3 regions of the Paenarthrobacter sp. A20 genome follow, and region 3 is predicted to be linked to each of the others. Evidence: riboswitches for the same ligand, from Rfam matches in the RefSeq annotation. Region 3 holds a riboswitch; each other region holds the start of a gene.
The links. A riboswitch is a leader RNA that binds a small molecule or an ion and turns the genes downstream of it on or off. The one in region 3 is predicted to bind thiamine pyrophosphate.

Region 1 (7,984 bases), 120 kb from region 3:
GGAATCCAGTGTGGCGGCCGACGTCGCAATTGTGATCAACGCACTGGATGATTCGGGCGGCGGCCACATCGTGGCTCACGAGCAAGGTGCCATCTCCGCCATGCTCGCAGCCATCGAACGCCCTGATCTGGTGCACTCGCTCACCCTGGTGGAGCCCGCCTGTTTGTCGTTGACGGCCGAACTTCCGGCGACGGGATCCCATCGGGCACTGATGGAACCGCTGTTCGACGTCAGGAACCAGCTCAACGACGCCGACTACCAGCGTGAGTTCTACCGCCGGGCGTTCTCTGCCGAAACCGGAGGTTTGGACAGTCCCGAAGCCCGCCGCTCCGCCCGCCGGCTGAGGCTGCAAGCGCCTCCATGGGAGGCGCCGCTCCACATCGTTCCGGGCGTTCCCACGTTGGTCCTCACCGGTGGGTGGGAACCCCTCTACGAGGAAATCGCGGCATACCTGCAGGACACCGGTGCCCTCCGCCGCGTGGCAGCGGGAGGACACCGGCCCCAGGATTCACCTGAAGGGGACCGGGCCATCCGCTCCTTTATCGCGGACGTCGGAAGGGCTATGTCAGTTCAGGCTTCCTGAGCTGGTGGTGCCTTGGCTTGCAGGGACCTGGAGTTCCGGCAAGTACACCTTCCCGCCCGAAGCCAGGAACTCCTGGCTCTTCTCGCGCATGCCGTCGTACATGCCTGCGATTGCCGCCTGGGACTCGGCTGAACCGTATTCGTCCCGGATGTCCTGGCTGATGCGCATGGAGCAGAACTTGGGGCCGCACATCGAGCAGAAGTGCGCTGTCTTTGCCGGTTCGGCCGGCAATGTTTCGTCGTGGAAGGCTTCGGCCGTCACAGGGTCCAGGGAAAGGGCAAACTGGTCCCGCCAGCGGAACTCGAAGCGTGCCTTGGACAGGGCATCGTCGCGTTCATGCGCACCAGGGTGGCCCTTGGCGAGGTCGGCTGCGTGGGCGGCGATCTTGTAGGTGATAACCCCGGTCTTGACGTCGTCCTTGTTTGGCAGGCCGAGGTGCTCTTTTGGGGTCACGTAACAGAGCATGGCTGTGCCGTACCGGGCGATTTCGGTCGCACCGATCGCCGAGGTGATGTGGTCGTAGCCGGGGGCGATGTCGGTGACCAGGGGGCCGAGCGTGTAGAACGGGGCACCCTTGCAGAGTTCCTGTTGCCGCTCCACATTCTCGCGGACCAGGTGGAATGGAACGTGGCCGGGGCCTTCCACCATGACCTGGACGTCGAACTCCCACGCGCGTTGCGTCAGCTCCGCGAGCGTGTCCAGTTCTGCAAACTGGGCGGCGTCGTTTGCGTCGGCAATGGATCCGGGGCGCAGGCCGTCGCCCAACGAGAACGAGACGTCGTACTGGGCGAAGATTTCGCACAACTCGTCAAAGTGGGTGTAGAGGAAGTTTTCCTGATGGTGTGCCAGGCACCAGCCGGCCATGATCGAACCGCCGCGCGAAACGATGCCTGTGACCCTGTTGGCTGTGAGTGGCACATACCGCAGGAGCACCCCTGCATGGATGGTCATGTAGTCCACGCCCTGCTCGCATTGCTCGATCACTGTGTCGCGGAAGATTTCCCATGTCAGTTTGTTGGCCTCGCCGTTGACCTTTTCGAGCGCCTGGTAGATCGGGACTGTGCCGATCGGAACAGGGGAGTTGCGGATGATCCATTCGCGGGTGGTGTGGATGTCATCTCCCGTGGAGAGGTCCATGACGGTATCAGCGCCCCATTGGGCGGCCCATTGCAGCTTGTCCACTTCTTCGGCGATGGAGCTGGTCACGGCCGAGTTTCCGATGTTTGCGTTGATCTTGACCAGGAAGGCCTTGCCGATGATCATCGGTTCGGATTCAGGGTGGTTGATGTTGTTGGGGATGATGGCCCGGCCTGCGGCGACCTCGCCGCGGACCAGTTCAACATCGCAGTTCTCCCGCAGCGCGACGAACTGCATCTCCGGCGTCACAACGCCCTTTTTCGCGTAGTGCATTTGGGTGACGGTCTTGCCCTCGACGGCGCGGCGGGGCACCGGTTGCGCGCCCTTCCACTCCGCTGACGCCGCACCGCGCCGGACCGCGGACTTGCCGTCGTCGAGCAGGTTCCGTTCGCGCCCGGAGTATGGTTCGGTGTCTGCCCGGCCTTGGATCCATGGTGCGCGGAACGGCTCCAGTCCCACCACAGGATCGCTGCCCGGACCCGCGGTTCGGTACACCTGCAACGGCGTATTTGCCTGCCCACTGGGGGAGGGCTCCAGCGAAATCTCGGTTATCGGCACGCGGATCCCGTTGTCGGGATCTTCCAGCCACGCCAATGAATGGGACTTCAGCGATTGCGTGACGGGTTCCGCTGATTCCAAGCCGTTACCGGCCTGGTTCTGGCCTGCGTTGGAACGATTTTGGCCTGCGTTGGAACGATTTTGGACAGGGCTGTGCTGTGTTTCGGTGGTGCTCAAAGGATTACTCACTTCCTTCGCCGGCATTACCCGGACAGGTTCAACGGTCGCAGACTGCGTCAGTCCGATCTCAGCCCCTGCAGGGGCCCCCGTGTGGTCGTAGACGAAGCTACCACAGCTCCCAACGGGCACCCAGTCACATGAACGCACCAGCTCCGAAAGCAGTGCGGCGGACTAGGCTTTTGCAATGGCCAACATCATCGAATTCAGCGGACCTGTACTCGTCTCGGCGGACGAAGAGCGCCAAGGGATGTGGTCTGTTGACGGAGTCCTTTCCTTCGAACGCCCCACGGCCCCTCCGGACCGGGTACTGGATGGCTGGGTCCTGCCGGGCTTCGTTGATGCCCACTGCCACATCGGGCTCGGCGCAGGCGGCGCGGTTGACGAGCAGGCAACCTTGGCGCAGGCGCAGGCCGACCTCGACGCCGGAACGCTGCTGATCCGTGATTGTGGATCACCCGGCGACACCCGCTGGGTTCAGCAGCGGACAGACTTGCCCCGCCTGATCAGGGCAGGACGGCACATTGCCAGGAGCCGGCGCTACCTCCGTGGCCTGGGCCACGAAATTGAACCGGAGCAGCTCGTGGAGACCGTGCGCAAGGAAGCGCGCGACGGCGACGGCTGGGTGAAACTTGTGGGCGACTGGATCGATCGCGGCGTCGGCGACCTCGCCGCGTCCTTTCCGGCAAAGATCGTCAAGGATGCCATCTCAGCTGCCCACGACGAAGGTGCCCGGGTGACGGCCCATTGCTTCGCCGAGAACACGATCGATGACATGCTCGATGCCGGCATCGACTGCATCGAACACGCCACTGGCCTCTTGCCGCGGCACATTCCGCGTTTGGTGGAACAGTCGGTGCCCATCGTGCCCACCCTGGTCAACATCGCCACCTTCCCGGATATCGCCGCGCAGGCAGCGCCAAAGTTTCCGGAGTACGCGGACCATATGATGCGCCTGTGGGAGCGTAGGCGCGAGCGTGTGCTGGAGGCCTTTGAGGCGGGGGTCTCCATCTATGCGGGAACAGATGCGGGCAGCGTGATCAAGCACGGCCGGATTGCGGATGAAATGCGGGAACTGCACGACGCCGGCCTGCCGCCGGCGGCAGTCCTGAACGCTGCGGCGTGGGGTGCCCGGAAGTGGCTGGGGGTGGAGGGGATCAGCGAGGGGGCGGGTGCCGACGTCGTCCTGTGCAGTGCCGATCCCAGGCGCCATCCGGAGACTGTATCGGAACTCAAGCACATCGTCCTCCGGGGCATCACTGTCCGTTAGGAATAAATTGAAGCTTCAAGTAATTTATAGAAGTAGAAGGTGCCGATGCGCGGCAACCTCAGAAACGGGAGCTTCACATGACCAGACCAATCAGCCAGGATCTTCTGCCTGCCGAACTCACCATGGGCACCGTCATGCTCAAGGTGGGCGACATGAAGGTCATGAGCGACTACTACCAGCGCGCCCTGGGCCTGGAGGTGGTTGCCGAACAGGATGGCGGACTGTATCTGGGGCGTGTCGGAAAGCCTGTGGTCCATCTGGCTCCGGCCTCCGGCCTGCAGATTCCCGGGCGCGGCGAAGCCGGCCTGTTCCACACGGCCATCCTGTTCCAGGACCAGCCTTCGCTGGCGGCGACCATCGCCACCGCGGCCGAGTATGAGCCCCGCGCCTTTGCGGGCAGTGCCGACCACCTCGTCAGCGAGGCGTTCTACTTCACCGACCCCGAGGGCAATGGCATTGAGCTCTACTACGACAAGCCCCGCGAACTGTGGCAGTGGGATGGCAAGAATGTGGTCATGGACAATGTTGCCCTCCCGCCCCAGCGGTTCCTGCAGCAGCACCTGAGTGAAGCTGCCGTGACCGGACAGCGCGAGGCGGCTGCCGACATCGGGCATGTGCACCTGCAGGTAGGTGATGTTGGGACTGCGCAACAGTTCTACGTCGGGACCCTGGGCTTCGAGCGCACCGCTGGATGGCATGGCCAGGCGCTGTTCGTCTCAGCCGGCGGCTATCACCACCACATGGCCATGAACGTTTGGAACAGCCGTGGCGCCGGCCCCCGGAAAGATACGCTCGGCCTGGGCGAAGTCCTGATCGAGGTCCCCGCCGCGGAAGACGTGGCGGCCTTGGGGGATCGCCTCAAGGTAGCAGGCGTGGCGCATTATCACACCGGTTCCGAGCTTCGCTTTGACGACCCCTGGAGCAACAAGCTGCGCGTCGCCGTGCGCTGAGGCGCCACTGGCGGCTCCCCGCTGCACTAGGCTGGTCAGTGGCGGCGCGGAGCCACTCGGTTCGCGTGCCGCCGCCCCGTCAGCACGAAGGAATGAGAGTACTTTCCATGGGCTTTGCCGAAATTTTTGTAGCCACCCACGACGAAGCACTCAAGCGGGCAGCTGCCCTGGATAAGGGCGCGGATGTGGTGGGTCCTGCCGTCAGGATCGATGGCATCACGGATTTTGAAGTCGAGCAGCTGGGTGACTTGGCCGGCCAGGCGGTCCATGCCGCCGGAGCTGACTATGAGCTTGCCTTGGTCGATGTCACCAGTGATGCGCTCCTGGGTGTCCCTGAAGCCATGGTGCGGGCGCTTGCCGAACTGTTGACGTACGAGAGCGAAGGTGACGCCAATGTTCTCGACGACGTAGCTGCCGCCTGGGCTGCGCAGGACGACATGCCGTTCGACGCTGCCCAATCACGCCAGTACGTCCAGCAATTGGCCGCCTTGGCCACGGACGTCGAAAAGGTGGAGCGCACCGGGCTGTACGTCTGGTCCGAATAGCGGCATCGAGTCCACGTCGCACGCAGCGTTCCAATCCTGCGAGTGAGCAACAACACACCGCACCACGTGGCGTAAGTCGTATTTACTGCGGGCATCTGGCACAATAGACAGGTACTCGATCGGTGCGGCCCCTCTCTCCGTGCTCGTATCTTGTCCTTCGAACCGTCCAGTATGGCCCGCCCCACGGGTGCAGAACGTCGGGTTCACCTCGTTTCAGAAACAGGAGTGACCACAAAAGTGGCCGTAAAGATTCGCCTTAAGCGCTTCGGTAAGATGCGCGCACCGTACTACCGCATTGTCGTCATGGATGCCCGCGCCAAGCGCGACGGCCGTGCCATCGAAGAAATCGGCAAGTACCACCCCACCGAAGAGCCGTCGTACATCGAGGTCGCTTCCGAGCGCGCCCAGTACTGGCTTTCCGTTGGCGCCCAGCCGACCGAGCAGGTTGCCGCGATCCTCAAGATCACCGGTGACTGGCAGAAGTTCAAGGGCCTGCCGGGCCAGGAAGGCACCCTGAAGACCAAAGCTCCGAAGGAAGCCTTCGTAGCCCCGGAGAAGGGTTCCGTCATCATCCCGGAAGCTATCACCAAGAAGGCCAAGAAGGACGAAGCCGAAGCTCCGGCCGAGGCTGAAGCAGAGACCACCGAGGCTGAGTAAGTTGCTGGCAGAAGCGCTCGAGCACCTGGTTCGCGGGATCGTTGACAGCCCTGAGGATGTCAAGGTCAGTGCCAAGAACAACCGCCGCGGGGAATCCCTCGAGGTGCGTGTTCACCAGGAGGACCTCGGACGGGTGATCGGCCGTCAGGGACGCACCGCACGTGCATTGCGCACTGTGGTTGCAGCCTTGGCAGGTGGCGAGCAGGTCAGGGTCGACGTCGTCGACACCGACCGCCGCCGGTAACGCGCTCAGCACTACTTGTCTTAGATCCGGCCCCTTCACCGAATATGGTGGAGGGGCCGGATTGCTTTATCCACCATTTCATCACCGTGGCTGCCCGGCGGCACGGTACACAAGAATTCAGAGGAATCCATGCAGCTCCAGGTGGCCCGGATCGGCAAACCCCACGGCATTCGCGGCGAGGTCACGGTGCAGGTACTCACCGACGCGCCTTCGGAACGATTTGTCGCAGGAACCGAATTCGTCGTGGAGCCGGTCTCGGCCGGCCCGCTGACCATCCGCAGTGCCCGGTGGAACAAGGACATCCTGCTTCTTGGCTTTGAGGAAATAGCCGACCGCAATGCTGCCGAGGCCATCCGTGGCGCGAAGCTCTTTATCGAAACAGAAGAACTCGACGACGAGGACGACGACGAAGGCTGGTACGAGCACGAACTGGTTGGCTTGGAAGCCCGGGTTGGCTCGCAGGTCGTGGGCAAGGTTGCCGCGCTGAACACCATGCCCGTCCAGGACTTGCTGATGGTCAAGACCGGCGACGGCAAGGAAATCCTTGTTCCGTTCGTGGAGGAAATCGTGCCCGAGGTCAACATTGAGGACGGATTCATCCTCATCACGCCGCCGGCCGGCCTCTTTGAGGTCAACGACGAAACGACATCGGAGCCCCAGGATGGCGCAGGGGATGATGCCTGAATGAGGATTGATGTCGTCAGTATTTTCCCCGATTACCTTGCCCCGCTTGAGCTCTCTCTCATAGGCAAGGCCCGCCAGGATGGCCTGCTGGAACTGAACGTCCATGACCTCCGCGCCTTTACAACGGACAAGCATCGGACGGTTGACGATACCCCGTACGGCGGTGGCGCCGGGATGGTCATGAAGCCGGAACCGTGGGCGCAGGCCCTTGAATCGGTTGCCACTGTCCGTGAAGGTTCCAAGCCCGTTCTGATCGTTCCTTCACCGGCAGGCGAGCGGTTCAACCAGGCGCTGGCGTATGAACTCGCCGAGCAGGACCATCTCGTGTTCGCCTGTGGTCGCTACGAAGGCATCGATGAGCGCGTTATTGATTGGGCTCATGATCACTTCACGGTACGTCCGGTCAGCTTGGGCGACTACGTGCTCAACGGCGGCGAAGTAGCCGTCCTGGCCATGGTGGAGGCCGTTGGACGCCTCCTTCCGGGAGTGGTCGGCAATCCCGAATCATTGGTTGAGGAATCCCACTCCGACGGTTTGTTGGAGTACCCCGTCTACACAAAGCCATCAGCGTGGCGGGACCATGAGGTCCCTGCCATCCTTCTCAGCGGCAACCACGGCAAGATTGCCCAGTGGCGACGCCACGAACAGTTCCGTCGCACCGCGGAACGCCGGCCTGACCTTCTGGAAGGGTTCGACGCCGGTACGCTGAGCCGCGCTGACCGCAACGCCCTCGCGGACCTCGGGTACGCGGTTGTTGACGGCCGCCTGCGCGCCCGGCCTGGTGGCGACGCCGAAAACTAAAGGTGCCTGCCGGCGTCGAACATTCCGGGAGTCCGGCAGTTGGCCGGATGCGTGCGCATGTGGCAGAATTAACCCTTGTGTCTGCTGGGCTGACACCTGCCACAGGGGGAGTTCAGCCAACAGTCGGACAACCCGGCGACACCAATCAGTGGTGGAGCCGGACACAAAGAAACTTCGGCGGAAATTTCCGGCTGGCATTCGTGCCCCGGGCTTGTTCGCCGTAACCCAAAGTGAATGACCTGTGGCGTTCACCAGGAGTGGATTAATGCATATCCTCGATAGCGTAGATGCAGCCTCGCTGCGTAGCGATGTTCCGGAGTTCCGCGCGGGCGACACCCTCAAGGTTCACGTCAACATCATCGAAGGCAAGAACTCCCG
Region 2 (7,984 bases), 3.5 Mb from region 3:
GCGCGTTCGCCACCAAACCCGGCGTGGAGCCCACGCCGTTCAAACCCATTAAGCCCGCTTTCCTTGCCGCGCCGGCCGTTTTGAGCGTCCTCACCATCGCTTACGGTGTGTGGCCCGCGCCGGTGGACACCTGGATCCAGCCTTACGCGGCGTTGTTCGCCGATCGTCCGGACGCCGTCGACGCCGGACACCTGGCTTTGTGGCACGGCATCACCCCGGCGTTGGGCCTGACTGCGGTGACGTTCGCGGCCGGTGCTGCGATGTTCTACGGGCGGAACCTGGTTTCGCGGGCGCAGAGCCTGGTACCCGATTGGGTGGATGGGGACCGCGCCTACCAACACACCATCGGCGCCTTGGACGACATCGCGGTCTGGGTCACGGGCCGTACGCAGCGTGGTTCGCTGTACTTCTACCTCACGGTGATCCTGACCGTTGCCTTCGCGGTGCCGCTGGCGGCATTGATCGCGGCCAACAAGCCACTGCCGGAAGGCATCTACTTCATCGACCCGAACTCCCCTTTGCAGATGGTTGCCGGGGCGGGAATTGTGGTGGGCGCCTTGGCCGCCGTACGAGCCAACAAGCGTTTCCTCGCTGTGCTCATGGTGTCCGTGACCGGCTACGGCATTGCCCTCATGTTCGCTTTGCAGGGCGCTCCGGACCTTGCGCTGACCCAGATGCTGGTGGAAACCATCGTGCTGGTGGCGTTCGTCCTCGCCATGCGCAGCCTCCCCGCTGAGCTGAGGGACAGGACAGGCGGCAGGCTCCGGGTCATCCGGGTGATCATCGGCGCGGCCTTCGGCATCACCATGATTTTCGTGGCGATTTACGCCATGGGTGCCCGCGTAGCCACGCCGATCTCACTGGACTTCCCGCGTCTGGCCTACGAAGGCGGCGGTGGCCTGAACGTGGTCAACGTGACCCTCGTGGACATCCGCGCCTGGGATACCTTCGGGGAGATTTCAGTCCTCGCGATCGCCGCCACCGGTGTCGCCAGCTTGATTTTCGTCCGCAGCCGTGGCGACCGCATCAAGACCTCAGAGGCAGTGCCGGAAGGCAGCGTGGGGCGCCGCACCGGCGTCGACCGTGACTCCCGGGACGGTGCCACGCTGGCCGTGGCCAAAAAGTTCACTGACGTCAGCCGCGACGCGTGGCTGGTGGCAGGTCGCACGCTGGCGCCCGAACGACGCTCCATCATCTTCGAAGTGGTGACAAGGCTGATCTTCCACTCGATGATCGTCTTCTCCATCTACCTGCTCCTCGCTGGCCATAACCTCCCAGGCGGTGGCTTCGCAGGCGGCCTGACCGCGGGCCTCGCCCTGACAATCCGCTACCTCGCGGGCGGTCGGTTCGAGTTGAGCGAAGCAGCGACAGTCAGTGCCGGAACCCTCTTGGGGACGGGACTTGCGACGGCGGCCGCCTCGGGCCTGGTGCCGCTCTTCCTCGGCGGACAGGTGTTCCAGAGCGCGATCATCGAGTTCTGGCTGCCGGTCTTCGGGGACGTCAAATTTGTCACCTCCACCATCTTCGACATCGGCGTATACATCGTGGTGGTGGGCCTGGCGCTCGACGTCCTCCGCAGCCTCGGTGCCGAAATCGATGAGCATTTTGAAGGCCAAGGGGCGCCCCTCGCAGAGGAAGATGCCGCCGGGCACGCCGATCTTGCCGAAGAAGCCGCTGAATCCGCTGCGTCCGGGAAAGGTACCGCATGAGCATCAACCTGACCCTGCTGATCGTCATGGGCGTCCTCTACGCCTGCGGCATCTACTTGATCCTGGAGCGTAGCCTGACCCGGGTGCTGTTGGGTTTGATGCTGTTGGCCAACGCCACCAACATCCTGATCCTGACCACCGGCGGATACGCCGGGTTGGCGCCCTTGTTCACCAAGGAAACCAGCCCGGACGCCTATAGCGATCCTCTGCCCCAAGCGCTGATCCTTACCTCGATCGTCATTTCCTTCGCAGTCACGGCCTTCATGCTGGGCATCATCTACCGGACCTGGGTCCTGGCAAGGCAAGACGAGATCCAGGACGACCTTGAGGACCGCCGCGTTGCCGAGACGCCGAGCTTCGACGCCGAGGACGACGCCATTGTGCCGTTGGAAACCTCGGAGTTCGCCGTCACCCCTGCCAATACCTCGGACCACACTCACCCCGAAGCCACCGAGACCCCCAGCAAGGCACCAAGCCAGGAAGGAGGCAGCGCGTGAATCTCGCAAACCTGTCGCCGCTAGCTGTCCTCCTACCGATTCTGGGTGCCGCGCTGGCGTTCCTGCTGATCCGGCACCACACCGCGCAGCGCGTGGTGAGCATCGGGATCCTGAGTGCAACACTTCTGCTCGAATGCCTGCTCCTGATGTCAGTGTGGGATGGCGGCACAACGTCAGTCACGCTTGGCGGCTGGCTGCCGCCGTGGGGTGTGGTCTTGGTGGTGGACCAGTTCTCCTCGCTCATGCTGGTTGTCTCCACCGTGGTAAGCCTTGCGGTGTTGATCTATGCGACCGGCCAGGGCATGGCCGACGGCGACCAGGAAGCACCTGTCTCGATCTTCCACCCGACCTACCTGATCCTGGTGGCCGGCGTGTCCAATGCCTTCCTTACAGGCGACCTCTTCAACCTTTACGTAGGCTTCGAGATCCTGCTGACGGCAAGCTACGTCCTGATGACCTTGGGTGGGACAGGACCACGCATCCGCGCCGGGGTCACCTACGTTGTGGTTTCCGTGGTGTCGTCCGTGCTGTTCCTCATTGCCATCGCCATGATCTACGGGGCCACCGGGACCATCACCATGGCCGACCTTGCCATCAAACTGGCCGAACTGGACCAAGGCACCCAAAACCTCCTGCACGTGATGCTGCTGGTGGCCTTCGGCATCAAGGCCGCTGTGTTCCCGTTGTCCTTCTGGCTCCCTGACTCCTATCCCACCGCGCCGGCTCCTGTCACTGCCGTGTTCGCCGGGTTGCTGACCAAAGTAGGTGTCTACGCCATGGTCCGCACGGAGACACTCTTGTTCCCGGGGGACACCCTGAATGTTCCGCTCATGGTGGTGGCATTACTGACCATGGTGGTGGGCATATTGGGTGCCTTGGCCCAGAGCGACATCAAACGTCTCCTGTCCTTCACCCTCGTGAGCCACATCGGATACATGGTGTTTGGCCTGGCGATGAGTTCGGTTGCCGGGTTGGGCGCTGCAGTCTTCTACGTTGCCCACCACATCACCGTGCAGACCAGCCTGTTCCTGGTCACAGGTCTCATAGAACGCAGGGGCGGAAGCTCCTCCATTGACCGCCTGGGTGGACTGGCCAAACTCTCACCGCTGCTTGCCCTGCTGTTCTTTGTTCCGGCGATGAACCTCGCGGGCATTCCACCGTTCTCGGGCTTCCTGGGAAAGCTGGGCCTCCTGCAGGCCGGCGTGGAGCTGGGAACACCCCTGGCCATCACCCTGGTGGTGGGTGGCGTGGTCACCAGCCTTCTGACGCTGCTGGCCATCGCCCGTGTCTGGAACAGGGCCTTCTGGCGCAAGCCCGAGGACGCTGAGTACCCGGATCCCGTGCTTCAGACCCCGGGCAACGTAGGGGTTCTGCCGCGGACCATGGTCGGCTCGACGGCAGGCCTTGTGGTGTTCGGCGTCGCCCTGACGGTCTTCGCCGGCCCGCTTTTCCGGGTGGCGGACGGTTCCGCGGGAATCATGCTGGACCGCTCGGCCTATATCCACTCCGTCCTGGGCGATTCCGTTGAGGTGCCGCCCCTTGCGCAACCGGATGAAGTGCAGACGGGTGGTTCCAAATGAGCCGCAAACCGATTTCGTTCCGCACCGAGCTGCCGCTGCTCATTTGGTTGGTCATCGTCTGGGGTGCGCTGTGGCGGGACTTCAGCCCTGGCAACCTCCTGTTCGGTGCCCTGATCGCCGTGTTGGTAGCCAAGCTGTTCTACCTCCCGCCCGTGGAGTTGAGCGGCCGGTTCAACATACTGCGCGCCATTCCCTTCGCGCTGATGTTCCTCGCCAAAGTGGTGGCAGCGAGCTTCCTGGTCCTGTTCCTGGCTGTGGCAAAAGGTCCCAAGGTGCGCAGCGCCGTCGTCGCTGTCCCGTTGCGGAGCCATTCGGACCTGATGGTGACGGCCACCGGGCACGTCATCTCGCTGATACCGGGCTCCCTTGTGGTGGAGGTGGACCGGTCGACATCCACGCTCTACCTGCACGCGCTCAACATCTATGAAGAAGCGGACATCGACAAAATTCGCGACGAAGTCCAAACCATCGAAGCGCGGCTCATCAGGATCATGGGCACGCGCGAAGAAGTCGAAGCATTGAAGGCCGAAATACGTCCGGGAATGGAAGGGGCAACGCGATGAAGGAAACCATTCTCGTGGTCACGGCTGTAATCCTCAGCCTGGCTGCCGCAGGTGCGATCGTCCGCATAGCCATCGGCCCGTCCTTGCTGGACCGAGTGCTGGCGTCAGACGTCCTGCTCGCAATCCTGGGTGCTGCACTCGCGATCGACATGGCGATGAACAGGCACCTCAACAACCTGATGCTGCTGGTAGCCCTGGCCGTGATTGGTTTTATCGGATCGGTGACAGTTGCCCGGTTTGTGGCGGAGCGGAGGGAACAGAACAATGAGTCCTGATCCCACCGGCGTCGATGTCGTGATCGATGGTGTGACCGCCGTGTTCCTGGTGGTGGGCGCCCTGATGTCCCTGGGTGCTGCTATCGGCTTGCTCCGTTTTCCGGACCTTATGAGCCGCATGCACGCTGCCACCAAGCCGCAGGTACTGGGTTTGTTCCTCATGCTTGCCGCCATCGGCCTGCAGATGCGCACCTGGTGGGTGTGGCCGGTCCTGCTGGTGGCATGGATCTTCCAGCTTCTGACGGCGCCCGTTTCTGCCCACATGGTGGGTCGCTCCGCCTACCGCACCAAGCACGGTCACCGCGAGATGCTCACCAAAGATGAACTCGAGGCAGTGGTTCAACGGGCGGCCGCCGGGCAAGAGCCTGGCAACGACCGCTGAACGGCTGCTCATCTGAACGACTGATAGGCAAAAAGCGCGGGGCCACTGATGGTGGCCCCGCGCTTGCATGTTGTCCGGGTGGTGCCTAGACGATGTCCTTGGATTTGGCGAAGCGGGCGATGGCACGCTGCGTCCCGCGGCTGGCGAGTACCTGGATGAGGGTGCTCACGAACGCAGAGATCAAGGCGAATGTCAGGGCCGAGCGCAGGCTCGTCTCCAAGTCATCGTTGCCTGTGGGTGGCTTGTTGCCAGTGGCCTTTTCCCACCCTTTATTGACGAGTTTGGTTCCGACGAAGCCTGCTCCGAGGCTCACTCCGGTACCCAGCAGCTTGAAGAAGAGGTTCATGTCCCCAGCCTAGCCGTAAAGGCCGGGCGGACGCTGTTACCGGCGGTTTTCCCGTTCCTTGAGGAACGCGGCCATGGAACCCACCGGGGCGAGCACCGGAACGACGGTGTGCTCCGCGGACCACACCGCTTCCACTGAGCCGAACCCTGCGATTTCCTTCAGCAGGTAATAGGTGGGCGGCATCAGTTTCAGTGTTCCGGCCGCCTCTGCCGCCAGAATTCCGTCCACTGGCATCCACAGAGACTGCCAGGCCTCAGTGGTTTGGTGCTGGGGCTCAGCCCCTGGCGCAGGCTTGGCGATGTAGAAGTAGGTGTCGAAGCGCTTGGGCATGTCCGTCGGGGTGATCCAGTTGGCCCATGGACGGAGGTCGGCGGAGTGGATGCTCAGGCCCGCCTCCTCCTGGACTTCCCGGAGTGCGGCTGTGAGGACCGTACCCGCGCTCGTGGTCGCCTGCGCAGGATTAGCGCCGATGGAGCTTTGGCGCCACTGGGCCGCGTGGTGTTGAAGCAGCTCCGCGGGGTAGTCCCAGCCGGACGTGTCCGCAGCATCCACCCGGCCTCCCGGGAACACCACCATTCCGGCAGCGAAGTCCATGGTGCTGACCCTGTGCTGGACGAAGGCTTCGAGACCGCCGGGGGCGTTGCGGAGCAGGATGACGCTGGCGGCAAGGCGAGGTTCCGGCGCCGTGGTGTCGCTTGCAGCGTGATCCTGCTTGGGTAGGTCCGTCATGAGATATGCCCCTTTGCCGCGGTCGAGTCTGCTGGATCATTCTCTCAGGTCTCGTTGTGGGGCCTGGTGTGCAGGCCAAAACCGGCGGGAGGGGTGTAGGGCGGGCCTCGCAACGCACGCCTGGAACGCGTCCGGCCCGGGGCGCGCTGATCCGATTGTGACCATAGGCGGGCAACAGGCCAGCGCCCGCCATGGACGCAGGTGTAAACTGAACCCGCCCATCAGGGCAGATTTGATAACGACAGGGGAGCGCCGCCGTCGGACCCTGCAGAGATGCAGGAGACGCGAGGGCGCTGAGAGTGCGGACAGCCGCAGACCCTCGAACCTGATCCGGTTAGTACCGGCGCAAGGGAGTCGAGCTTCTCAGAGTGTCCGGATCCGGGCGGCGCAGGCCGGCTGGAGAATCCGGGTAGCACTTTCCCCTCCTGTACCTCAGGAGGCAGAAAATGACCACGGTAAACGTGAAGAAGACCAGTTATAACTGGCGTGTTGTAGACATCGTTGTGGCGGCTCTGATCGCCATCGCCGGCGGCGTGATCTTCTGGGCCTGGTCCCAGGGCGCTGCGTTGGTATCCATTCCCCTGAACGCGACGTACCCTCCCCTCACAGGCCTGATCGCCGGTGGCTGGATGATCCCCGCGGTCCTGGGCATGCTCATTATCCGCAAGCCGGGCGCAGCGTTGTTCTGCGAAGCCGTCGCTGCCACCGGTGAGCTCATCATGGGCTCGCAGTACGGCACCACAGTGCTGATCTCCGGAGTCCTGCAGGGACTCGGCGCCGAGCTCATCTTCGCCGCTTTCCGCTACAAGAAGTTCAACCTGCCCACGGCCCTCCTCGCCGGCGCGGGCGCAGGCCTCTTCTGCGGCCTGAACGACTCCTTCCTTCCGTGGGGCTGGAACATCGCGTACGAGGCAATCGACAAGCTTGCCTACATCACCTTCACCACCATTTCCGGCGCGATCATCGCAGGCGCACTGTCCTGGGTCGCCACCCGCGGCCTGGCGAAGACCGGCGTCCTGAGCTCCTTCGCGTCGCGCAAGGCCGCTTCGGAGCCAGTCTTCAGCTGATGTCCGCGACTCAAAGCGGCACGGTCAGGCCTGCCGCCATCTCAGCCGAGGGCTGGGGGTGGCGGCATGCCGGCCGGGCCCAGCCTGCCATTGAGGGTCTGGACCTTCGGATCGAACCCGGCGAACGGGTGTTGCTGCTGGGTCCTTCGGGCGCCGGTAAGTCGACCCTCCTGCATGCCTTGGCCGGCGTGCTGGGTGATGAGGAAGACGACTCGGACGAGACCGGCTCCCTGCTGATCGACGGCGTTGCTCCCCGCGAACAGCGTGGCCGCGCCGGCCTGATGCAGCAAGACCCCGAAACCCAGGTGGTCCTCTCCCGCGTGGGTGACGACGTCGCCTTCGGCGCCGAGAACCTGGCCGTGCCGCGGGACGAGATCTGGTCCCGCGTCCATGAAGCGCTCGACGACGTCGGGCTGCGCACCGCTGCCGGCGGCGGTTTGGCCCTGGATCACCCAACGGCGGCACTCTCCGGAGGGCAGAAGCAACGGCTTGCGCTTGCGGGCATTTTGGCGATGCGACCCGGGCTGATCCTGTTGGACGAGCCGACGGCCAACTTGGATCCGGCGGGTGTGCTGGAGGTCCGTGATGCGGTGAAGCGCTGCCTCGATAAGACCGGTGCCACCCTGGTTGTGGTGGAACACCGCGTTTCTGTGTGGAAAGACCTGGTGGACAGGATCGTGGTCCTGCAGCCAGGGTGGGTGGCGGGGTCGAGCGCGGCTGCGGGCGCCGGGCAGGCCGCGGGCGGAGTCCTCTTGGACGGCCCTCCGGAGCAGGTCCTGTCCGAGGCACGCACCATGCTGATGGCGGCTGGCGTGTGGGTGCCGGGATACGTTCCG
Region 3 (7,984 bases):
CACCGGGGACGCGGTTAAGCGTTACGTAGTCTCCAACGGAAACTTTTTCTTGGCGGCCGCCTGCGCGGACAATCGCGTACACCACTTGGGTACTCACTTCTCTCGACGTTTATAACTAAATTTGCGTGCGGAACCTTGAACCGGAATCAGGCCTGGTTCGCGCTGTGCCTCAACGCCGTGGACCTCTGATCGAAGTCCGCGAGTCATCCCATGAACAATTCCAAGGGGCATAACCCAAGTGTTGGCGTAAGCACCGAAGATCAAGATTACGCTAGTTTGACCTTCAGCTGCAAATGAGGCCGGGTCCGGAGGCTACCGCGTGACTTGCGTCACCAGTTGTAACGGACTCTCCCGGCACCGTGCCCATACAGCCTACAGGGTTTGGGCACAATTAACGCGATTAAGCCCGCGACGCGCGGTAGTGCCGGCTTATCCGGACGCTGAAAGATCCAGGAATCGGGCTACGCGTGAAGCCGTGGAGCATCGAAAAACGCTGTTTCATAGCGGCAGGACTGGGCGAAGGCCTCCACCATGGCGGCCCTTTCCCTCTCGGAAGCTGCCATCGCAGCGCCATCAGTGAAGTTGATCGCATTCCTGGTAGCGGCAGCGAAATCCTCGTCCGCGTACGTCGTGAGCCACGCCGCATAAGGGTGCTCCGTTGGAGCCCCTGCTTCCACGTACGCTGAATGGAGCTGCTGGCCCACTTCTGCGTACAGCCAGTAGCAAGGCAAGATTGCCGCGAGCACCACCGCATAACTACCGGAAGCCGAAGACGCCAGCAGATGGTCCACGTACGACTTCGTGACGGGACCGGTGGCCGTTGACGCCTCCCGGGTGCTCAACCAGTTCCGGTGAAGCTCCGATTCGACCTCAAGGCACTGCTGTGACGCTTTGGCCCAGAACAGCTGTTCCTCCTCACTGGGAGCAAGGGCGCCAGCGCGGGCCAGGACCCTGGAGTACCCATTGAGGTAAATGGCGTCTTGGGCAAGGTAGTAGTTGAAGGCGGCTTCCGGAAGGCTGCCGGATTGCAAGCCGTCAATGAAGCTGAGCTTGTAGATTGCTTCAAGCTCCGGGGTCGCTTCCTTCCATAGCACCGACGCGAAATCTCCCGGCCTCGGGCCCGCATGGTGGTGGAAGTGGTGCACTGGTCCGCTTCCGTGGCCTACTTCGAGAATGTCGGAATGCGTCAACGCCTCGATCAACCATGGCTTCACCTCACGCAATGACGCCTCCCAGTCACCGGTACGGGCCTGCGCAGTGGCCAGGGCCGAGGACAGGGAACAGCCCGTGCCGTGACTGTTTGCCGTCTCCACCCGCGGACCAGGCACCTCGATGACGTCCTGCCGCAACAACCCGCTGGTGTTCACCAGCGCATCAGGGCATTCGGAACCGGCCAGATGACCACCCTTGACCAGCACGGTGTTGCCGCACTCAGCGGCCAGCCGCTTGCCCTGATCCAACGCCGAGGGCCAGTCAGCGGCCTCCGGCTCCCCCAGCAGCATGGCAAGTTCGGGCAGGTTAGGCGTGATCAGGTCTGCCAGCGGCAGGAGCTGGCGCAGGGCCTTCCCGGCGGACTCCCGCAGGAGGCGGTCACCGCTGGTGGCGACCATCACCGGGTCAAGGACCACGACGGCGGGACGCACCGCTTCGAGCCAGCCGCGGACTTCGTGGATCACGGCCGCGTCACCAAGCATCCCGATTTTGACTGCATCGATGGCAATATCATTGCTGATTGCCTCCAGTTGCTGGCGCAGGAACTCCACCGGAGGAACATGGACAGCACGGACTCCCACAGTGTTCTGCGCAGTCAGGGCGGTGATGGCTGCCATGCCGTAACCGCCATGGGCTGCGATGCTCTTCAGATCAGCCTGGATACCTGCGCCGCCGGATGGGTCCGAGCCTGCGATGCTCAGTACCCGCGGTATTTGCCGGCCGGAAACGGCCAACGGGTAGACGGGAGAATACGACGTTGAAGTCATGGGGACATCCCTTCGCCGGTGCTAACCGGACAGGTTCAACGGGTCTGGATCTCAGCCTGGCCCAACGCCCGGCACCCCGTGTCAGTCCCCAAGCGTAGCCGGGAAGGGCCCGGTCCCGGGAACCGTGCCACGCCAATGGCCGGATATGACTGTCAATGCCTTCATGCACCCGGCCAACGCATTCGCGAAGCCGGGCTTGCAGTGGACAGCAAAGGGCCCTGCACCACCCGCCTGTGGCGGATCGTGCAGGGCCCTCATGCTTGGGTTTCCTTGCCCGTGCTAGAGCTCGGAAGCCGGTACCCCAACCCCCAGGATAATGGGCTCCTCGGACGCTGCCTTCTTGGCCGGTTCCACGGGTGCTTTGGCCTCGTGTGCCGTTCCTTGACCAACCGAGGCAGTCACCTCATGGTGCTCGACGCTTGTTTCGTTAGCCGCACCTTGCGCCCTGCTCGCGCTGCGGTTGCGGCGGCCACGGCGGGCCCGCGAGGCGGGAACAGCTTCGGGATCCGCTTCGACGGCCTTCGGAGCAAACAGCGCTTCGGGCTTTTCCTCAGGAGCTGCGCCAAGGTGGGAGAACGCTTCAGCCAGGAGATCAAGGCTCATGGCAGGCTTTGCGGCCGGCGGTTCTTCGTGGTGTTCACCGAACGGCAAGGCAACTTCCTCCCCACCGAAACGCAGGACCGGCGTGGACCTGCCTTCGCGAACTGCGGCTTCCTCTGCCTCGGCGGGCGCCACGGACTGAGCGGCAGACTCCTGCTGTCCAGCTGCCCGTGCCTGTTCTTCTGCACGGTGGACTTCGTCGTCGTGCAGGTGCGCGGCATGGGCGGCAGCGGCAATCGTGGCCAACGCAGCCCTGGTCGCCTCGGCCTTGGCCTGCTTCGCCGGATCCTGGGGCTCAGCGGGAGCAGCCGGCGCAGCCGGCGTCGACGTGGTGGTGTGGACCTGCGCGGACGCTTCGGCAACGGGCTGTCCCCCGCCCTTGCCCCGGCGACGCTTGCGTTCCGTGCGGGCAGCAGGCTGCTGGGTCTCCGTGTGGGGGCGGTGGTGTTCGGCGGCCACGACGTTGGCGCGGCGGTGCTCCACAGGTTCATCGTGCGTCACGACGCCCCGGCCGGCACAATGCTCGCACTGCTCACCGAAGACCTCCAAGAGGCCGGTGCCCATGCGCTTACGGGTCATCTGGACGAGGCCCAGCGACGTCACTTCAGCCACTTGGTGCTTGGTGCGGTCGCGGCCAAGGCATTCCACCATGCGCCGGAGGACGAGGTCGCGGTTTGATTCAAGGACCATGTCGATGAAGTCGATGACGATGATGCCACCGATATCACGCAGCCGGAGCTGGCGAACTACTTCCTCGGCCGCTTCAAGGTTGTTCTTGGTGACCGTCTCCTCAAGGTTTCCGCCACTGCCGGTGAACTTGCCGGTGTTAACGTCCACTACGGTCATGGCTTCGGTGCGGTCGATGACCAACGAGCCACCTGACGGGAGGAAGACCTTCCGTTCCAGCGCCTTGTGGATCTGCTCGTCGATGCGCCACGCAGAGAAGATGTCCTGGTCCTTGGTCCACTTTTCAAGGCGGCCCACCAGATCTGGGGCGACGTAGGTCACGTAGGCTTCAATGGTGTCCCAGGCGTCGTCGCCGGAGACGATCAGCTTGGAGAAGTCCTCGTTGAAGACATCGCGGACAACCTTGATGGTCAGGTCCGGTTCGCCGTACAGCAGTTCCGGAGCCAGCACCTTGGTCGAGGAAGCCTGCCCCTCGATGCCTTCCCACTGCGCGCGGAGGCGGTTGATATCGTGCGTCAGCTCTTCCTCCGACGCTCCTTCTGCGGCCGTGCGGACAATAACACCGGCGTTTTCCGGCAAACGATCCTTCAGGATCCGCTTGAGGCGGTTACGTTCGACGTCCGGCAACTTGCGGGAGATGCCGGTCATGGAACCGCCCGGCACGTACACAAGGTAGCGGCCCGGCAGGGAAATCTGGCTGGTGAGGCGGGCACCCTTGTGACCCACGGGGTCCTTGGTGACCTGGACCAGGACGGAGTCGCCGGACTTCAGGGCGTTCTCGATCCGGCGCGGCTGGCCTTCGAGGTTGACCGCGTCCCAGTTGACTTCACCGGCGTACAACACTGCGTTTCGGCCGCGTCCGATGTCCACGAACGCCGCCTCCATGGACGGAAGGACGTTCTGGACTTTGCCCAGGTAAACGTTGCCGATCAAGGAGTCCTGCTGGGTCTTGGAAACGAAGTGCTCAGCCAGCACACCGTCTTCCAGGACACCAATCTGTATTCTGTCGTCGCGCTGGCGGACGATCATCTGGCGGTCCACCGACTCGCGGCGGGCCAGGAACTCGGCCTCGGTGATGACTTGGCGGCGGCGTCCGGTCTCGCGGGATTCCCGACGACGCTGCTTCTTGGCCTCAAGCCTGGTGGAGCCCTTGACGCTGGTTACGCGGTTGGACGGGGCTGTCTCCGTCACAGGGCGGGGAGCACGGACGCGGGTCACCGTGTTGGGCGGATCGTCGTCCGACCCTCCGGTCAATTCAAGATCCTGGTCGCCACGGCGGCGGCGACGGCGACGGCGTGACGTCACGCCTTCATCGAGGGCTTCGGTCGCTGGAGCTTCCTCGTCCTCGGATTCGCTGCCATCTTCGGCTTCGTTCTCTTCGCGCTCGGTTCCGCGACGTCCCCGGCGGCCACGGCTCCGACGACGACGCCGGCTGCCGGCATCGTCCAACTCACCTTCAGCGCCGGATTCGGTTTCCGCTTCCGGTTCCTCGTCTTTTTCTTCGACGGCCGCAACGCGCGGGACCGTGGTGAGGTCCGGGGCCTGGAAAATCATGGATGTGATGGAAACAGGCTCCATGAACAGGGACGTGGACGCAGCGGGAGCAGCGTCGTCCTCCGCCCCTTCGGCCTCCGCTTCTTCGGACGCGGGCTCTTCAGCGGCTACCGCAGCAACAGGGGACACGGGCCGGGTGGGTGCATCCGGCGTCGTGGTTTCTGCGGCGGCAGGCTCTTCTACCGGCTCGGCCTTGGGCTTGGCAGCACGACGACGGCGGACCGGCTTTTCAGGGGCAGGCTCGGCTGCAGCTTCGGGCTGGCTCTCCACGGCAGCTTCAGGCGCCGCAGTGGCGTCGTCACCCAAACCGGGCAGCGGCTCAGCAGGCTCTGCCTTCTTGCGGGACCGGGTACGGCGCACTGGTGCTGCTGGGGCTTCGGTTGTTTCAACAGCGGACGCTTCTGCGGCTGGCGACTCTACCTCTGCGGCAACCTTGGGCGCAGCCTTGCGCCGGGTCCGGGTGGCTTTTTTTGGCGCTTCCGCGGCTTCCGCGGGAGCTGCCTCGTCATTAACGGCTACAACTTGGTCATTATCCATATGTGGCAACACTCCTGCCCCAGCGACACCGCCACATCCGGCGCCCAGTGGGGCAAATATTGTCAAAACCCGCAGGCGTTGACAGAAGTCGGTAGTATGCCTTCCGGTTCGCACCATCATTGGGGTGCGGCAGCCCTGGAAGGCCGGCGGCTTTATTCTGAAACCCGTTGTTCTGCTGCCACAACCAGGTGCCGTCCATTGTCATGGCGGGCCTACCGGGGATCACGTGATCCAGGCATGCCCAGCTCATACTGGCGGTCTTGGGAACAAAGTCACCGGACCGGATTCCGAATGTGGATCGGCTTCCAGCCATGTTCATTCTCTCACACCCCTGAACATTCCCGAGGTAAGCCGCTGTGTCGTGCAGTGCCCGGGAGGACCGGAGCTAACGAGAAGCTGGGGGCAGCGCCCAGCCTCCGGCGTTACAATCCTCCCAAGAGCCGTTACCGGCAAGGCCGGGCCACTTGTTGAAAAGGACTACATCCGCGATGCCGAGCACAGCCAAGGGAAACCTGGCCAACCAAGCCACAAACCGCGTGGAGGATCTGCCCACCCAACCAGGTACCCGGCAGGATTCCCTTCCAATGACGGTCCGGGACAAACCTTTCGCCTGGATCCTGCTGATCACCGGTGTCATCGGGTGGCTGGCGTCCGGCGCACTGGTCCTTGAGAAACTTGAGGTCCTCAAGGATCCCAACCACGTGACCGTGTGTGATGTGAACCCCTGGGTTTCCTGTGGTGCCGTGATGCAGACACCGCAAAGTTCCGTGTTCGGGTTCCCCAATATGTTCATTGGCATCGTTGCCTTTGCCGTCATCATCACAACGGCCATGGGCATTCTTGCGGGCGCCAAGTTCTCAAGGGGCTACTGGTTGGGCCTCCAGGGAGGCGTAACCCTCGGCTTCGCCTTCGTTGTCTGGCTGTGGTCACAAGCCCTCTACGCCATCCACGTACTGTGCCCGTTCTGCATGGTGGTGTGGGCAGCCATGATCCCGTTGTTCGTATGGGTGACCATCCGTAACATCACCCAGGGAGTCATCAAGGCACCACCGGCCCTGGCCAAGCTGCTGGGCGAGTCCGGCTGGATCATCGTGGCTCTGCTGTACGTTGCCGTCATCGCCACCATCTTCTTCTCGTTCATGCACATCTTCGTGGGTTCCTCCGCTTAGGAACAACCCCTCCCGGGATAACAGGAAAGGCCAATGTTCGTGATGAACATTGGCCTTTCCTGTAGTTTCGGTGCAGCGTTATCAGCCAGCGAACCAGATGTTGATCTCACGTTCAGCGGATTCAACGGAATCCGAGCCGTGAACCAGGTTCTGCTGGACTGCCAGGCCCCAGTCCCGGCCGAAGTCGCCGCGGATGGTGCCCGGTGCCGCCGTCGTGGGATCGGTGGTTCCGGCCAGTGAACGGAAGCCCTCGATCACGCGGTGGCCCTCGAAGACTGCCGCGATGACCGGTCCGCTCAGCATGAACTCAACCAAGGGCTCGTAGAACGGCTTGCCCACGTGTTCCTCGTAGTGCTGCTCCAGCAGTTCGCGGGTGGCGTTGACCTTCTTCAGCTCCGCCAGGGTGTATCCCTTGGCCTCGATCCGGGCGAGGATGCTGCCGCTCAGGTTGCGGGCGACGCCGTCGGGCTTGACCAGGACAAGGGTCCGTTCAATGCTCACAGTTGCTCCAATGTGGTTGGTCGGTGGTTTTCCCAGCCAGTTTACGGGGTTTGCGGCTCTGCTTCGTCACCGTGTGCTGCATCCCATTCCGCCTGTTCACGGTCGCGCTGGGCAACTTCGCGGTCGATCCTCATACCCGCCCTGATCCCGTACCACCAGCAGATGGCAAACAGGATGCCCACGATGAACATCGTCGGCTCGGCGAAGCCAGTCAGGATCAGCACCAACTGCAAACCCCAGCCGACCGCGATGCCCCACGGCTTGGACAAGACAGCACAGGCCAAAACAAGCACCACGGTCAGGGCGATACCGACCCCCAGGATGATGGCCGGGTCCACCTGGCCACGCTTCAAACCGAAGACCGCGAGGGTGCCGAAGAACGCGACGAAGGCTTCGAGCAGGAGCACTGTGGAAGCAAACATCACCTTCGTCGACCGACGCTTCTTGGGCATTCCCGGCCGCCATTCGCGCTGCGCCTTAGTCATTTTCGCCATACTAGGCACTCGCCTTTCCGAGCAGGATCCGAGCCTCGGCCACTACCGTAATGGAGCCTGTCACCAGGACGCCGCCCGCGAGGTCGTCGTTGGATTCCGCGCGCTCCACGGCCCACTCAAGGGCGTCATCAAGCTTCTCCGCGATGTGCACGTTGTCCTCGCCAAAGCCGAGATCCACAGCCAGCTCTGCGAGTTCTCCTGCGGGAACGGCACGGGCAGAGTTGGATTGCGTAAAGCAGAATTCGCCGGCAAGGCCGCCAAGGGACTCCTTGAGCGTCTTCAGGATTTCCTCAGCGTCCTTCTCCCGCAGGACGCCCACCACCACGACGAGTTTGCTGAAGCTGAAGGCCTCCTGGATCGCCTCGGACGAAACTCTGATGCCGTCGGGATTGTGCGCAGCGTCCACCACGACCGTGGGGGCCGTGCGGACCACTTCCAACCGTCCCGGCGACGTCACAGAACC

Region 1: linked by a shared signal. The riboswitch ahead of thiC (phosphomethylpyrimidine synthase ThiC) and the one ahead of thiD (bifunctional hydroxymethylpyrimidine kinase/phosphomethylpyrimidine kinase) in region 3 are both predicted to bind thiamine pyrophosphate.
Region 2: linked by a shared signal. The riboswitch ahead of J3D46_RS01575 (ECF transporter S component) and the one ahead of thiD (bifunctional hydroxymethylpyrimidine kinase/phosphomethylpyrimidine kinase) in region 3 are both predicted to bind thiamine pyrophosphate.

The regions. Positions count from the first base shown of each region.
Region 1 is NZ_JALJWH010000001.1:3,995,144-4,003,127, reverse strand. It holds gene J3D46_RS18620 (alpha/beta fold hydrolase) at 1-583, shown strand, start outside; gene thiC (phosphomethylpyrimidine synthase ThiC) at 566-2,455, opposite strand; TPP riboswitch at 2,451-2,558, opposite strand; gene J3D46_RS18610 (amidohydrolase family protein) at 2,643-3,725, shown strand; gene J3D46_RS18605 (VOC family protein) at 3,803-4,675, shown strand; gene J3D46_RS18600 (hypothetical protein) at 4,783-5,220, shown strand; gene rpsP (30S ribosomal protein S16) at 5,458-5,877, shown strand; gene J3D46_RS18590 (RNA-binding protein) at 5,879-6,121, shown strand; gene rimM (ribosome maturation factor RimM) at 6,251-6,805, shown strand; gene trmD (tRNA (guanosine(37)-N1)-methyltransferase TrmD) at 6,806-7,606, shown strand; gene rplS (50S ribosomal protein L19) at 7,872-7,984, shown strand, end outside.
Region 2 is NZ_JALJWH010000001.1:329,082-337,065, reverse strand. It holds gene J3D46_RS01615 (Na+/H+ antiporter subunit A) at 1-1,709, shown strand, start outside; gene J3D46_RS01610 (Na(+)/H(+) antiporter subunit C) at 1,706-2,206, shown strand; gene J3D46_RS01605 (Na+/H+ antiporter subunit D) at 2,203-3,786, shown strand; gene J3D46_RS01600 (Na+/H+ antiporter subunit E) at 3,783-4,349, shown strand; gene J3D46_RS01595 (monovalent cation/H+ antiporter complex subunit F) at 4,346-4,624, shown strand; gene mnhG (monovalent cation/H(+) antiporter subunit G) at 4,614-5,006, shown strand; gene J3D46_RS01585 (DUF4235 domain-containing protein) at 5,092-5,352, opposite strand; gene J3D46_RS01580 (NUDIX hydrolase) at 5,389-6,081, opposite strand; TPP riboswitch at 6,315-6,451, shown strand; gene J3D46_RS01575 (ECF transporter S component) at 6,528-7,148, shown strand; gene J3D46_RS01570 (ABC transporter ATP-binding protein) at 7,148-7,984, shown strand, end outside.
Region 3 is NZ_JALJWH010000001.1:3,871,777-3,879,760, forward strand. It holds gene rplU (50S ribosomal protein L21) at 1-85, opposite strand, end outside; gene thiD (bifunctional hydroxymethylpyrimidine kinase/phosphomethylpyrimidine kinase) at 462-1,979, opposite strand; TPP riboswitch at 1,970-2,068, opposite strand; gene J3D46_RS17830 (Rne/Rng family ribonuclease) at 2,259-5,357, opposite strand; gene J3D46_RS17835 (vitamin K epoxide reductase family protein) at 5,846-6,526, shown strand; gene ndk (nucleoside-diphosphate kinase) at 6,608-7,027, opposite strand; gene J3D46_RS17845 (DUF4233 domain-containing protein) at 7,069-7,521, opposite strand; gene J3D46_RS17850 (folylpolyglutamate synthase/dihydrofolate synthase family protein) at 7,523-7,984, opposite strand, start outside.